DNA from 2 places in the Stenotrophomonas sp. 62841_Sma genome. Region 2 is predicted to be linked to the other one. Evidence: riboswitches for the same ligand, from Rfam matches in the RefSeq annotation. Region 2 holds a riboswitch; the other holds the start of a gene.
The links. Region 2 has a riboswitch for cobalamin ahead of btuB (TonB-dependent vitamin B12 receptor). Riboswitches for the same ligand answer to the same signal wherever they lie in the genome.
Positions count from the first base shown of each region.

Region 1: linked by a shared signal. The riboswitch ahead of ACZK5G_RS01135 (epoxyqueuosine reductase QueH) and the one ahead of btuB (TonB-dependent vitamin B12 receptor) in region 2 are both predicted to bind cobalamin.

Region 1 is NZ_CM151224.1:255,078-262,624, forward strand. It holds gene pncA (bifunctional nicotinamidase/pyrazinamidase) at 65-691, opposite strand; gene ACZK5G_RS01135 (epoxyqueuosine reductase QueH) at 747-1,433, opposite strand; cobalamin riboswitch at 1,595-1,809, opposite strand; gene ACZK5G_RS01140 (patatin-like phospholipase family protein) at 1,937-3,811, shown strand; gene ACZK5G_RS01145 (helix-turn-helix domain-containing protein) at 4,322-5,689, opposite strand; gene ACZK5G_RS01150 (CoA-acylating methylmalonate-semialdehyde dehydrogenase) at 5,805-7,310, shown strand; gene ACZK5G_RS01155 (acyl-CoA dehydrogenase family protein) at 7,325-7,547, shown strand, end outside.
Region 2 is NZ_CM151224.1:532,994-540,540, forward strand. It holds gene ACZK5G_RS02450 (LysR family transcriptional regulator) at 1-65, shown strand, start outside; gene ACZK5G_RS02455 (class I SAM-dependent methyltransferase) at 62-853, shown strand; gene gph (phosphoglycolate phosphatase) at 917-1,573, shown strand; gene btuB (TonB-dependent vitamin B12 receptor) at 1,801-3,645, opposite strand; cobalamin riboswitch at 3,761-3,983, opposite strand; gene ACZK5G_RS02470 (histidine phosphatase family protein) at 4,126-4,704, shown strand; gene ACZK5G_RS02475 (TfoX/Sxy family protein) at 4,796-5,158, opposite strand; gene ACZK5G_RS02480 (GAF domain-containing protein) at 5,155-5,637, opposite strand; gene bioD (dethiobiotin synthase) at 5,706-6,389, shown strand; partial or broken gene ACZK5G_RS02490 (dethiobiotin synthase) at 6,963-7,067, shown strand; gene ACZK5G_RS02495 (aminotransferase-like domain-containing protein) at 7,143-7,547, opposite strand, start outside.

The sequences.
Region 1 (7,547 bases), 280 kb from region 2:
AGGAGCGCGCAAGCGGCATAAGCGACGTGCGCGGTAGCGCCGGGCCATGCCCGGCGGTCACGCCTCAGGCGATCGAAATCCCCGCCTTGCCCAGCGCTTCACGCACCATCGCGTCGTTGGCGTCGGTCACCGGCTTGGTCAGCTCCCACAGGAATTTCACCCGGAAGCCGGACTTCACCGCGTCCTGCGCGCTCCACAGCACGCAGTAGTCGCGGGCCAGGCCGCACACGTGCACTTCGCGGATGCGGCGTTCGTGCAGCCAGCCGGCCAGGCCGGTGGCCGGGCGCTCGCCATCGGGGCCATGGTTCTCGCGGAAGGCGCTGTATGAATCCACCTGTTGGCGCGTGCCCTTGCGCAGAATCAGGTCGGCCACGGTCCAGTCCACGCCCGGATGCAGCGCGGCACCGGCGCTGCCCTGCACGCAGTGGTCCGGCCACAGGGTCTGCGGCTGCGCGTGCAGCAGGATGGTCTCGAAGGGGCGTTGGCCGGGGTGCTGGCTGGCGAACGAGGCATGGTCGGCCGGGTGCCAGTCCTGTGTCGCCACCACGGTGCCGTAGCGGCGCTGTGCCAGCAGATCGGCGATCGGTGCCACCAGCGCATCGCCTTGGTCGCAGGCCAGCGCGCCACCGGGCATGAAGTCCGGCTGCAGGTCGATCACCAGCAGGGCGACATCGGCGGGCAGGGCGGTCATGGCAGTTCCGGTACAGCAGAAGGGGCGACCAGCGTGGCCGCCCCATGCCCACACGTCAATCGCCCTGCGGCGTCTCAGCGTCCTGCCCGTAGTACAGCAGGCCGATCTTGATCCGTTCGCGGCCATTCTCGCGGCGGTGGCGGTTGGCATCGCGCAGCGAGTACACGCAGCCGCAGTATTCCTGCTGGTAGAACTGCTCGCGCTTGCTGATCTCGATCATGCGGCTGGCACCGCCGCCCTTGCGCCAGTTGTAGTCCCAGTACTGCAGGCCTTCATAGCGCGACGCGGCACGGATGCCGCAGTCGTTGATCTGCGCCATGTTCTTCCAGCGCGAGATGCCCAGCGACGAACTGATGGTGTCGTAGCCGTGCTCGTGCGCGTACAGCGCAGTGCGCTCGAAGCGCATGTCGAAGCACATCGTGCAGCGGATGCCGCGTTCGGGCTCGTTCTCCATGCCGCGTGCACGGCTGAACCAGTTGTCGGTGTCGTAGTCGCAGTCGATGAACGGGATGTCGTGCTGTTCGGCGAAGCGGATGTTCTCCTGCTTGCGCAGCTCGTATTCCTTCACCGGGTGGATGTTGGGGTTGTAGAAGAAGATCGCGTAGTCGATCCCGGAGGCGGTGATCGCCTCCATCACTTCGCCGGAGCAGGGGGCGCAGCACGAGTGCAGCAGCAGGCGCTGGCCGTTTTCGGGCAGGGACAGGGTGGGGCGTTGGAGCTCGGTCATCGTCAGGTACCGCATGGACCGCCGGCAACGGCGGTGGCCCATGCATCAGCGCGTGGGTGAACAGGTCTGGCCGGAAACCGTGAACAGGACGCACGCGGCCGCACCGCCTGCACGCGCAGGACAACGACGGCCCCGGCAACCTCCCCGCGGAGATTCCAGGTCGAGTCAGGGGACGGTCGTGTCCCCCGGCCGGGGCCGGTATTCGGGCTGATGGACACGGGCCGCAGCCCACCTACTACCCGCCGCTTCCCAGGCGTGAGCCCAGTGCTGTTGGCAGGATTCGTTTCCATTCACTGCTGCGGGGCAGCTCCGGAGTGGGCGCGCGAGGCGCCTTCACCGGATTCCCGTTTAAATCCCTGCCGCCATCAACGCCACGGCAGGGATACCTTCGGCGTGCCAACGGTGGACGCGTCGAGGGCAATGGTCAAGGGCCAATGAAAGCGCAGGGCTGTGGCTCGCTTCTCAGGCTGTGAGAGCGCCTCTTGCCATACTGGGCACCGACAGACGGGAGGTGGCTCGTGGCGGCGAAGTACTGCGATCTGGTCATGAAAGGCGGCATCACCAGCGGCATCGTGTACCCCAATGCGGTACTGGCGCTGGCGCGCGAGTATCGATTCAAGAGCATCGGCGGCACCTCGGCCGGCGCCATCGCCGCGGCGGTGGCGGCCGCGGCGGCGTGCGGTGATCGTCGCCAGCAGGCGGGTGAACACCTGCCCGGCGATGCAGGCTACAGCGGGCTGTCGGCGGTGTCGGCGCAGCTGTCGCGGCGTGGCTTCATCTACAGCCTGTTCCAGCCGGCGCGAGGCGCTCGTGCAGCGTATCGGCTGCTGGTGGTGCTGACCGGCAATGCCCGCCTGCCGCACAAGCTGCTGTGCCTTGCCATCGCGGTGTTCGAGATTGCGCCACTGGAGGTGCTGGTGTCGCTGGCGCTGCTGCTCGGCCTGGGCTGGTGGGGCGGTGGCTGGAGCGGCGTGGCCGCCACGCTGCTGCCATCACTGCTGTGCGCTTACGGTGCCGGCGTGGCCGGCGCCGCGCTGCGGGTGGCGCGGGTGGCGCGGCGCAATCTGCTGGGCCTGTGCAGCGGCCTTGGCCGCGATGCACGCACGCCGGCGTTGACCGAGTGGCTGCATGAATGCCTGCAGCAGCTGTCCGGCAAGCCGCTGGATGCACCGCTCACCTTCGCTGACCTGCACGATGCGCCGCGCTATGCCGGCGAGCCGGACAGCCCGCATGCGATCAGCCTGCAGATGATCACCACCTGTGTGTCGCACAACGAGCCGCGCACGCTGCCGCTGGGCGGCGCGCAGTTCTGGTTCCTGCGCGAGGAGTTCGAGCAGCTGTTCCCGGCCAGCGTGGTGCAGTGGCTGGTGACGCAGGCCGGCCCGCCACTGGAGGTGGAAGGGCGCCGGTACTACCACCTGCCGCAGGGCCCGAAGCTGCCGGTGCTGGTGGCCACGCGCATGAGCCTGAGCTTCCCGCTGCTGATCAGCGCGGTGCCGCTGCACGAGCCCTCGCGCCGCGAGCGTCGCTGCGAACCGACCGCGCCTGCCGCCGACCAGGAGCACAACGTGGCCGACAGCATGGAAGGGCTGACCAGTGCCGGGCAGACCTGCGGACCGGTGATCACCGCGTTCCGCATCTGCTGGTTCTCCGATGGTGGCATCAGCAGCAACTTCCCGATCCACCTGTTCGATGCCGCGTTGCCGCGCTGGCCAACCTTCGCCATCAATCTGGTCTACCCGCAGCACGCCGAAGACGTGAGCCACAGCAGCAGTGGCCGCCAGGCGCTGGAACACGCCGTGTTCCTGCCCACCGAGAACCGCCACGGCTGGCAGCGTACCTACCAGTCGATCGCTACGCCGCTGGCGGCCGCAGAACTGGGCCGTTTCCTGTTCGCGGTGGTGGCGACCATGCAGAACTGGCGCGATCTGCTGCAGGCGCGTGCACCGGGCTACCGCGACCGCATCGTGCACGTCAGCCTGCAGGGCGACGAAGGCGGCATGAACCTGGACATGCCACAGGAGGTGCTGACCCGCATCGCCGACAAGGGCAGCCTGGCCGGTGCGCGCTTCTGTTCGTTCTCGTTCGAGAACCACTATTGGATCCGCTGGCGCAACCTGGCCTCGGCCTACCAGCGCTACACGCTGGAAGTGGCGCGCACCGACGACCCGGCGCAACAGGTACTGGCCTACCGCGCGGCGTACGCGATGGTTGCCAGTGGCCAGCCGACGCCACCGTCGTACAAGCTGGGCTCGGAAGACAAGCGGCTGGCATCGCAGCAGTTGTGGGGGCTGATGGTCGAGCAGGGACGTACCTGGGAGGACCTCGGCCCGGACCTTACGGACGGCGCACCGCGCCCGCTGCCGCAGATGAAGGTGACGCCGATCTACTGACCCGGTAGTAGATCCACGCCATGCGTGGATGGAACCCCATCGAAATCGAATATTTCGAACATTCATCGAAGAGCATCCACGCACGACGTGGATCCACCGTGTCGACCAAGGTCGACACCTACCCACAGCAGCAAAGGATGCCGTTTCGACAGCTCGCGGAGACCTGTCGAAGGCGGGGTGGGTCCGGTTGCGGGGGCGTGAGCCGCATGGGCCCGAGGCATGCCTCGGGCGGGTTGGGCAGGACGCCCAACCCCGGTCTTGCCGTGTGCGCAGGACTGCGCACACGAGCAAGCGGCGACCGAGCTTACATGGGTGAGGGCGCTTTGCTTGCGAAGCATTGCTTCGCAAGCGCCCGAACGCACAGCCGCCAGCGGCTGGGCCGGGCCCCTGAGGGGGACTTGCAGCGTCCCCCGCAACCGGACCCACCCCGCCATCCTACGGAAGGCCCGCTGTTGCTTTTGCTGTTGCCTTGAATTGAAGCAGGTGCAGGGCGCAGCCCTGCAAAACTCCCTACCTCCCCGGCAACTGCGCGAACGCGCGCTGCATGCAGTCCTCGCGCGGGCACACCCGGCACCCCGGCCCGATCGATACCGAGTTCCCCGGGCTCTGCACATCCAGCCCCAGCGAATACACCAGTCGCTCGGCATGCTGCAGATCGCAGCCCAGCGCCACCGCGAAGGTCTTGCGTGGCTGGCCATGGCCGACCGGGCCGCTGCTGACCTGCCGCGCCAGCCAGAAATGGCGGCGCCCGTCGGGCATGCGCGCGGTCTGGGTAAGGATGCGGCCGGGCTGGTTGAACGCCTCGTAGACGATCCACAGCGGGCACGAGCCGCCCACCTGCGAGAAGTGGAAATCGGTGGCCGAATGACGCTTGGACACATTGCCGGCGCGGTCCACGCGGATGAAGAAGAACGGCAGGCCAGGCGCACTGCGTCGCGCCAGCGTGCTCAGCCGGTGGCAGACCGCTTCGAAGCCGACGCCGAACTGATGCGCCAGCAGTTCGATGTCGTAGCTGCTGGTTTCCGCCGCACGCAGGAAGCGCATGTACGGCATCACCAGCGCGCCGGCGAAATAGTTGGAAAGACCGATCCGCGCCTGCGCGATGCGCGCGTCGTCGGTGAACCCGGCGCGCGCCACCACCGCATCGATCTGCGGCAGGTAGCCGTGCAGCGCCAGCTCGGCGGCCATCTGGAACGCCTGCTGGCCGGGCTCCAGGTAATCGGGCAGCCACAGCCGCCGCGCACCGGCATCGTATTGCCGCTTCTCGCGCCCGGCCTGCAGTGCGGCCACTTCCACCAGCACGCCATGGCGGTCGGCCAGCAGCTGGCGCAGCCGCGGTGCCACGTGCCCGGGCGACAGCCCCCACTCGGCGAACAGCTGCTCCGCCAGCTCGTCCAGCTCGGGAATGTGGTTGTGCATGCGGTTGAAGAATTCGCGTACCTGGTCGCCAGCGGGCAGGGTGCTGCCGGCACCGGGCTCGCCCAGCTGGAATTCCAGCGCCGCGGCATGCTCGCGCAGCGCCAGGTGGCGTCGGTGCAGATCCAGCAGCGCGCGGCTGACCTGCGGCAGGTTGCCGGCCAGCGCGCGCAGTTCGGTGGCGCTGACCTCGGCCAGGCCCAGATCGCGCAGGGTCTCGCCCAGCGCTTCCTGCAGGGCGGCGGGCTCATCCTCGTCGAACAGTGCGGAAACGTCGCCCAATACCTCGCCCAGCTTCTTCTGCACCGCTGGCGTGAGTGGGCGCTTGTTGCGCTCGATCTGGTTCAGGTAACTGGCCGACAGCCCCAGCGCCCGTGCCAGATCCGCCTGGCTGTAGCCGCGCTGCTCGCGCAGCCGCAGCAGGCGAAGGCCGAGTTGCCGCTGGGTGGCTGAATAATTCACAGAATTAACATGAATCGTCTGGCGTGTTGGCCAGATTAAGCGGATTCAGCCCGGAAATCGAGGTGGCTGCTGTGAATAATGCCAAGCATCTTTCGCACCCCGTGGGATTGTCGTCATGACTGTTGCAGCGCCCCGTATCCGCATGCTGATCGATGGCCAGTTCGTTGAATCGGCTACTTCCCACTGGCAGGACGTGATCAATCCGGCCACCCAGGACGTGCTGGCCAAGGTGCCGTTCGCCACCACCGGCGAAGTGGACGCCGCCGTCGCCGCTGCCAAGGAAGCCTTCAAGACCTGGCGCAAGACCCCGATCGGCACCCGTGCGCGCATTTTCCTGAAGTACCAGCAGCTGATCCGCGAGAACATGAGCGAGCTGGCCCACATCCTCACCGCCGAACAGGGCAAGACCCTGCCGGACGCCGAAGGCGATGTGTTCCGCGGCCTGGAAGTGGTCGAGCACGCCGCCGCCATCGGCAACCTGCAGCTGGGCGAGCTGGCCAACAACGTGGCCAATGGCGTGGACACCTACACGATCATGCAGCCGCTGGGCGTGTGCGCCGGCATCACCCCGTTCAACTTCCCGGCGATGATCCCGCTGTGGATGTTCCCGATGGCAATTGCCACCGGCAACACCTTCATCCTCAAGCCGTCCGAGCAGGACCCGATGGTCACCATGCGCCTGGTCGAGCTTGCCCTGGAAGCAGGCATTCCGAAGGGCGTGCTGAACGTCGTCCACGGCGGCGAGGAAGTGGTCAACGCGATCTGCGACCACCCGGACATCAAGGCGGTGTCGTTCGTCGGTTCCACCCGCGTCGGTACCCACGTCTACAACCGTGCCTCGCTGGCCGGCAAGCGCGTGCAGTGCATGATGGGCGCCAAGAACCACGCCGTGGTGCTGCCGGACGCCAACAAGGAGCAGACGCTCAACGCGATGGTCGGTGCCGCCTTCGGTGCCGCTGGCCAGCGCTGCATGGCCGCCTCCACTCTGGTGCTGGTCGGTGAAGCACGCAACTGGGTGCAGGACCTGGTCGCCAAGGCCAAGACCCTGAAGGTCAGCGGCGGCACCGTGGCCGGCACCGACGTCGGTCCGGTCATTTCCTGCAGCGCCCGCGAGCGCGTGGAAGGCCTGATCGCCTCGGGTGTGGAGCAGGGCGCCAAGCTGGTGCTCGATGGCCGCAAGCCGCAGGTCGATGGTTTCGAGAAGGGCAACTTCGTTGGCCCGACCATCTTTGCCGGTGTCACCACCGACATGCGCATCTACCAGGAAGAAATCTTCGGGCCGGTGCTGGTCATCCTCGAAGCGGAGACGCTGGACGAGGCCATCGCGATGGTCAACAGCAACCCGAACGGCAACGGCACCGCACTGTTCACCCAGTCCGGCGCCGCCGCGCGCAAATTCCAGGAAGACATCGACGTCGGCCAGGTCGGCATCAACGTGCCGATCCCGGTGCCGGTGCCGCTGTTCTCGTTCACCGGTTCGCGCGCCTCCAAGCTGGGCGACCTGGGCCCGTACGGCAAGCAAGTGGTGCTGTTCTACACCCAGACCAAGACGGTCACCGCGCGCTGGTTCGATGACGAGACGCTCAGCCATGGCGTCAACACCACGATCAGCCTGAAGTAACGGCAGGAGCAGCCATGAGCCACTCGATGACGACGGAACTGGAAGAAGCGCAGCAGGCGTACCGCGAGGCGGCGTGCGACTTCGCACAGGCCGAACTGGCGCCGCACGCCGCGCGATGGGATGCGGAGGGCATCTTTCCGCGCGAGGCGATCGCCAAGGCCGGTGAACTGGGCTTCTGCGGTCTGTACATGGACCCGGAAGTGGGCGGCAGCGGCCTGAGCCGACTGGACGCCGCCG
Region 2 (7,547 bases):
AGTGTTTCGCCAGCCCGGCCTTCCAGGATCTGGATTGGCGCCCACCGGGCAAGGAGAACTCATGAACCATGGACAGGCCTTGATCGACCACAACCGTGCTGCCTGGGACCGCCAGGCCAGCGAAGTGCGCGAATGGTCGCGCCCGGTGGAAAGTTCAACGATTGCCGCCGCGCGCGAAGGCCGCTGGCAGGTGCACCTGACGCCCCGCGCGTTGCCACTGGACTGGATGGGTGATGTGCGCGGCCGTCGCATCCTGTGCCTGGCCTCGGGCGGTGGCCAGCAGGCACCGGTGCTGGCCGCTGCGGGCGCTGACGTCACCGTGTTCGATCTCTCCGACGGGCAGCTGGAACAGGACCGCAGTGTCGCCGCGCGCGATGGCTTGCAGCTGCGCACCGTGCAGGGCGACATGCGCGATCTGCACGTGTTTGCCAACGACAGTTTCGATGTGGTGTTCCACCCGATCTCGAACCTGTACGTGCCTGATGTGCGCCCGGTGTGGACCGAATGCCGCCGCGTGCTGGCACGCGATGGCATGCTGATGGCCAGCTTCTACAACCCGGTGCTGTTCGTCGGCGCGCGTGACCCGCAACTGGATGCGCAGGGCCTGATCCGGCCGCAGTACGCCATTCCCTATTCGGATCTGGAAGACCTGCCACCGGCCGAACGCGAGGCGAAACTGGCCCGTGGTGACGCGCTGACCTTCGGCCACAGCCTGACCGAACTGATCGGCGGGCAGCTGGATGCCGGCTTCGTCATCGATCGCTTCATGGAAGACTGGCAGCCGCAGCCGCGCTTCCTGATCGACCGCTACCTGCCCACGTTCCTGGCCACCCGCGCACGCAGGATCGGCTGAGGCGGAGCTGCAGAAAAAGCGCGGCGTACAATGGACGGCCCCATGTCCTGCAGGTGCCGTCCCTTGTCGTATCCGTATCCGCTGGTTGTATTCGACCTCGATGGCACGCTGGTCGACAGCGCGGCTGACATCGCCGAAGCACTGAACCGCACGCTGGAGGACATCGGCGTGGCACGCGTACCGGAAGCCACGGTGCTGGGCTGGATCGGCGACGGCGTGCGCCGCCTGGTCGAACAGGCCGTGCATGCCGCGGGTTGTGAGGTCGACCTGGCCGAGGTCATGCCGGTATTCATGGTGCACTACCGTGAATGCCTGCTGCGCAGCCCGCGCCTGTTCGATGGCGTGGACGAGGCACTGGCGCAGCTGCGTGCACGTGCTGTTCCGCTGGCCATCTGCACCAACAAGCCCGAAGCGCTGGTGGCGCCGCTGTTGCAGCACCTGGGCATCGGTGATGCGTTCGCGCTGATACTGGGCGGCGATTCGCTGCCGCAGCGCAAGCCCAGCGGCGAACCGTTGCGGCACGTCGCCGCGCACTTTGGGCTGCCGGTGGACGCATGCCTGATGGTGGGTGATTCGTTGACCGACTACCGCGCTGCCGAAGATGCGGGCATGCCGATCGCACTGGTGCGTTACGGCTATCCGCGTGGCCTGGACCTGGCCACCGCGCATGCGGTGGCGGTGATCGACGACCTGCGTGAGTTGCCGGGGTTGCAGGGCTGATGCAACGGACATCCCTGGTCGCCGGCCGGTAACCCGGGCTGGCGCAATGGGTAGTGCCGGCCGCTGGCCGGCAATCCCGGATCGGCGCATTGGGTAGTGCCGGCCGTTGGCCGGCAATCCCGGATCGGCGCATTGGGTAGTGCCGGCCGCTGGCCGGCAACCCGGGATGCGTTGCCGAAGGTCATGATGTTGCCGGCCAGCGGCCGGCACTGCCACGACCGTCGCGGTCACTTCGGCTGGTAACGCACGCTGAGCTGGTACTCGCGACCAGGCTGGTTGAACCACGCCACCGTCTCGTAGCGGCGGTCGAACACGTTGGCGGCACGCGCCAGCAGCGACCACGACGGCGTCAGCGCGTACTCGGCGCGCAGGTCCAGCGTGCCGTAGCCGCCAACCTTCACCGAGTTGCTGGCGTTGTCATAGCGCTTGCCCGCACCCTGCACGGTCAGGCCGGCGCGGAAGTCACCGAAGCGGCGGTCGACGTCCAGGCGCGCGGTCTGCTGCGCACGGCGCGGCAGCCAGTTGTCGAACTGGCTGCTGCCATGGGTGCGGTTGCGCGGGTCGGTGTAGCTCAGCTGCGCGTTGATGTCGAAACCGGCCAACAGCACGCCACCGGTCAGCTCGGCACCGCGGATGCGCGCCTTCTCCACCTGCTGCATTTTCATCGTGGACGCATCGTAGGTGATCAGGTCATCGATGCGGGTCTCATAGACGTCCAGGCCCCAGTGCCAGCCCTGGCCCTGCTGCGAAACACCGAGATTGGCGCTCTTGGACTTCTCCGGGTTCAACGTCGGCACGCCGCTCCACGGGTCGTACAGGTCGCTGAAGGTCGGCGCCTTGAACGCCGTGCCGTAGCTGGCATTGACGCGCAGGCCGTGCTCCAGTTCCATCGCCCAGCCCACGCTGCCGGTGGCATGGTTGCCGAACTGCTGGTTGTCGTCATTGCGCGCGCTGACCTGAAGCTGGTGGCGGCCGAAGCGGCCCTGGTACTGCACGAACACACCGGTGTTGCGGCGGCTGTCGACGAGATATCCGGCGCTGCTGCCGTCCAGGTTGTCTTCGCTCCAATCCACGCCTGCACTCAGCAGCTGGCCCTCGGCCACGCCGAAGTCGCCCTGCAGCGAGGCGCTGTCACGATGGGTCTGGGCGCTGCCGAACACCCCCGGTGCGCCGAAGTTGTCCGACTCGTTGTCACTGCGGCCGACGTTGGCTGTGAAAGCCAGGCGTTCAGACGGGGTGTAGCGCACTTTGCCAGCGAGCACCTGCTGGCGGGTTTCCGAATAGTTGTAGTAACCGTCGTAGTGGTTCTTGCCGTCGGCGCGCAGTGCGCTGCCTTCCACGGTCCACTGGTCGTTGAAGCTGTAGCCGCCGCGCAGGCTCTTGGACAGGTTGCGGTAGCCGTCGCGGTCGTGCTCGTCGGCAAAGCAGCCTGCGGTGAACACCGAGGCGGAGCCGCGGCAGGCATCGATGCCGTCGGAATGCTGGTAGGCGATGTCGGCGCCGAACCAGCCGCGTTCGGTGCCACCGCCGATGCCGCCGCTGGCTTCGCGCAGGCCGTTGCTGCCACCGCCGAGCTGGAAGTGCGGAGCGAAATCGCCCTGGTTGCGGCGGGTGAAGATCTGGATCACGCCACCAATGGCGTCGGCACCGTACAGGCTGGACTGCGGGCCGCGCACGATTTCCACGCGTTCGATCTGCGCCAGTGGCAGGTCCTGGTACATGGCCAGGCCGAGGTCGGCACTGTTGATGCGCACGCCATCCACCAGCACCACGGTGTGGCCCGAGTTGGTGCCGCGCAGGAACAGCGAGCTCTGCTTGCCGAGGCCGCCGGAGTTGGTCAGGTTGATGCCGGCGCGGCCGCGCAGCAGTTCCTGCAGCGACGTGGCCTGGCTGGATTCGATCTGCGCGCGGTCGATCACCTGGGCCGGCGCGATGCTGTCCTGCAGGGCGATCGGGGTGCGGGTGGCGGTGACCAGGATCTGGTCGAGCGCGGTGGTGTCATCGGCGGCCTGGGCCAGCGCGGGCAGGGCGGCCAGCACGGCCAGGGACAGCATTCGGGACTGCAGCTTCATGGGGGACTCCAGGTGCCACGCACGCCCGTGTGGCGAAGGGGAGGAGCCGCGAAGGCAGGCATGCGCCGACGCCGCAGCGCAGGCTGCGGTCATCCAGCGCCATGCCCACCGCATCGCGACCTGAGGCTTCCTGGCCGGTCTCCGGGCTTGCCGCCGGGTGGCGCGAGGCCACCGTCCAGGCGCCTTCCCATGCCCGTGGCACAGTGGCGTTGTTGCCTGGAACTGGCGTGCTTACCGTTGCGGGGGCAGCGCCGGCATGGCGTGGAATCACGCGTCACCGGCTTCCCGTTTCAACCTGCCGGCCGTGGCCGCAGGTCACCTGGAAGTGCGCGCAGTCTACGGCATCGCAGGCGGCCCGTAGCGTCGAGCCTGCTCGACTGCCTTTGCTGTGCCCTTAGAATGGTCCCTCGATCCCGTGGTGCCGTTGCCGATGTCCGCCCGTTTTCCGCTGTTCCCGCGTTGCCTGCACAGGACGCACGCATGATCCTCGACCTGGTCCGCCATGCCGGAAACGGTCGCGATGAGTTCCTCGATGGCCGCAGCGATCCACCGCAGCTGGCCCGCCTGCCGCAGGAACTGGTCGATGCCTACGCCGCGCAGCCGTGGGAGCGGGTGATCAGTTCGCCACGGCTCCGCTCGCTGCACACGGCGATGGCCCTGGCTACCCCGCGTGGGCTGGACGTGGAAGCGGACGAGGAATGGGAAGAGCTGGATTTCGGCGATTGGGACGGGCAGTCGCTGTTCGACCTGCCGGAGGACGCATTGGCGGCCTTCCATGCCGACCCGCATGCATTCCCGCCGCCGAACGGCGAAAGCTGGGGCCACTTCGAGCGGCGCATCGCGCGCGCGCTGGATCGCCTGCTGGATGATGACGATCCGGTGCCGACGCTGGTGGTCAGCCACGGCGGCCCGCTGCGCATGGTGCTGTCGCAGGTCTGCGGCCTGCCGATGTCGCTGTGCTGGGCCCTGCGTATTGACCACGGCACACGCCTGCGGGTGTGGCTGGAGCGCGGCGAGGTCGGGCTGGTGGGCGAACTGCTGGAGCTGCAGCAGCCCTGACCGCACTCGCCGGGCATGACCCGGCGCTACCGATCCCGCATCACAGTGGTAGTGCCGGCCGCTGGCCGGCATCCCCAGGAACGCGGAGGCCTCAATCCTCGTCCGCGCGCTCGGCCACGCTGTCCTCAGCGTCGTCGTCGGCATCGAAGCGCTGCTCATGCACCGGGCCCGAAGCGGGGCCGGCCGCCTTCAGCGGATGCGCAGCGATGCGCGCTTCGTAATCCTGCACCAGCGCCTCACGCTGCGGCTCGCTCAGTTCCTGCCAATGGCAGTCCAGCAACGCGCCTTCCAGTGAATAGAGCAGGTTCAGGCTGGGCTTGAAGCCGGCGCGCTTGACCTTGACGAAGGCACCGACCGCGCCGATCGCAACCAGATCCTGGCGGCTGCGCAGGCCGACCTGACGCAGCCACGCCGCACTCTTCGGGCCGATGTTGCGCAGCTTCGGTGCGCTCATCCCAGCGCCTCGACGAACACGCGGGCGATCGCCTCCAGACCAGCCTGGTCGTCGGCATCGAAGCGGCCCACCTTGGGGCTGTCGATGTCGAACACACCGATCAGTTCATCGCCGCGCAGCAGGGGCACCACCAGTTCCGAACGCGAGGCCGAATCGCAGGCGATGTGGCCGGGGAAGGCATCGACGTCCTCCACGCGCTGGGTCACGCGCTGGCTGGCGGCGGCACCGCACACGCCCTTGTCCAGCGGGATGCGCACGCAGGCCGGCAGGCCCTGGAACGGGCCGACCACCAGTTCCTTGCCGTCGTACAGGTAGAAGCCCACCCAGTTCAGGTCGGGCAGAGCGTGATAGACCAGTGCGGAGAGGTTGGCCGCGTTGGCGATGCGGTCGGACTCGGCGTAGACCAGGCCACGGGCCTGTTCCAGCAGCTGGGCGTATTGTTCCGGCTTGCTGCCGGTAAGCGAGGCATTGGCGAACATGCCCGCAGTCTAGCAAGCGCGCCGGGCCGGCGATAATGCAGGCTCTGTTGCCCCGCTGGAGCTTATCGATGCCGTTGCCCGCCACGCTGCCGCCTGCCCTGTTCGTCACCGGCACCGATACCGAGATCGGCAAGACCGCGGCCAGCACCGCGCTGCTGCATGCACTGCGCCGGCGCGGCCTGCGCGCGGTGGGCATGAAGCCGGTGGCCAGCGGCAGCGAGGATCTGGGGCAGGGCCTGCGCAACGAGGACGCACTGGCGCTGCAGGCGGCCAGCTGGCCGGTGCCGGACTATGCCGATCTGAATCCATACGCGTTGCGGCAGCCGCTGGCACCGGAGCTGGCCGCTGCCGAGGACGGCGTGCAGGTGGAGCTGGCACCGATCGTGGCCGCGTTCGCGCGGCTGCGCGCACAGGCCGACATCGTGGTGGTGGAGGGTGTCGGCGGCTGGTTGGCGCCGGTCTCGGCCACGCTGGACCAGCTGGACCTGGTGCGAGCACTGCAGTTGCCGGTGCTGCTGGTGGTGGGCATGCGGCTGGGCTGCGTCAACCATGCGCGGCTGACCGCGCAGTCGCTGCAGGCCAGCGGCGTGGAGTGCCTGGGCTGGATCGGCAACCACATCGACCCGGTGATGCAGCGCCAGGATGAGAACATCGCGACGTTGCAGCAGCGCCTGCCGATGCCGTGCTGGGGGCGGCTGCAGTATCTGCCGGGAGTGGATGGCGAAGCGCTGTCGGCGTACCTGCTCGAATGATCCTGGGTAGTGCCGGCCGCTGGCCGGCAACTGCATCCACCCGGCGATCCCGAGGTTGCCGGCCAGCGGCCGGCGTTACCGTGCCGCAGCCGCAAGCTCCCGCGCAATCGCACCCAGTCGTTCCATTGCGACATTGCAGCAGCGCCTGCCGATGCCGTGCTGGGGGCGGCTGCCGTATCTGCCGGGAGTGGATGGCGAAGCGCTGTCGGCGTACCTGCTCGAGTGACCCTGGGTAGTGCCGGCCGCTGGCCGGCAACTGCATCCACCCGGCGATCCCGAGGTTGCCGGCCAGCGGCCGGCACTACCGTGCTGCAGCTGTCAGCTCCCGCGCAATCGCACCCAGTCGTTCCATTGCGACGTTGCAGCAGCGCCCGCCGATGCCGTGCTGGGGGCGGCTGCCGTATCTGCCGGGAGTGGATGGCGAAGCACTGAGCGCGTACCTGCTCGAGTGATCCTGGGTAGTGCCGGCCGCTGGCCGGCAACTGCATCCACCCGGCGATCCCGAGGTTGCCGGCCAGCGGCCGGCACTACCGTGTTGCAGCTGTCAGCTCCCGCGCAATCGCACCCAGTCGTTCCATTGCGACGTTGCAGCAGCGCCCGCCGATGCCGTGCTGGGGACGGCTGCCGCATCTGCCGGGTGCGGATGGCGAAGCGCTGTCGGCGTACCTGCTCGAATGATCCTGGGTAGTGCCGGCCGCTGGCCGGCAACTGCATCCACCCGGCGATCCCGAGGTTGCCGGCCAGCGGCCGGCGTTACCGTGCCGCAGCCGCCAGCTCCTTCGCGATCGCACCGAGCCGCTCCACCGCGCCGATGAAGCGCGCATCCAGCGTCTGGCAGCACGACAGCCGCAGGCAGTGGCGATAGCGCGCACCACGTGAATACACCTGGCCGGGCATGAACACGATGTCCTCTGCCAGCGCACGCTCGAACAGCTCACGCGTATCCACGCCCGGCAGTTCCAGCCACAGCAGGAAGCCGCCCTGCGGCTCGGTGGCACGGGTGCCGGCCGGGAAGTGTTCGGCCACCAGCTGGCGCAGCCGTCCCACCTGTTCGCGGTACAGCCGGCGCATGCGATGCAGGTGGTGTTCGTAGCTGCCTGCTTCCAGATACGCCGCCACCGCATCGCCCAGCAGCTGCGGTTCGCCACCGGTGGACTG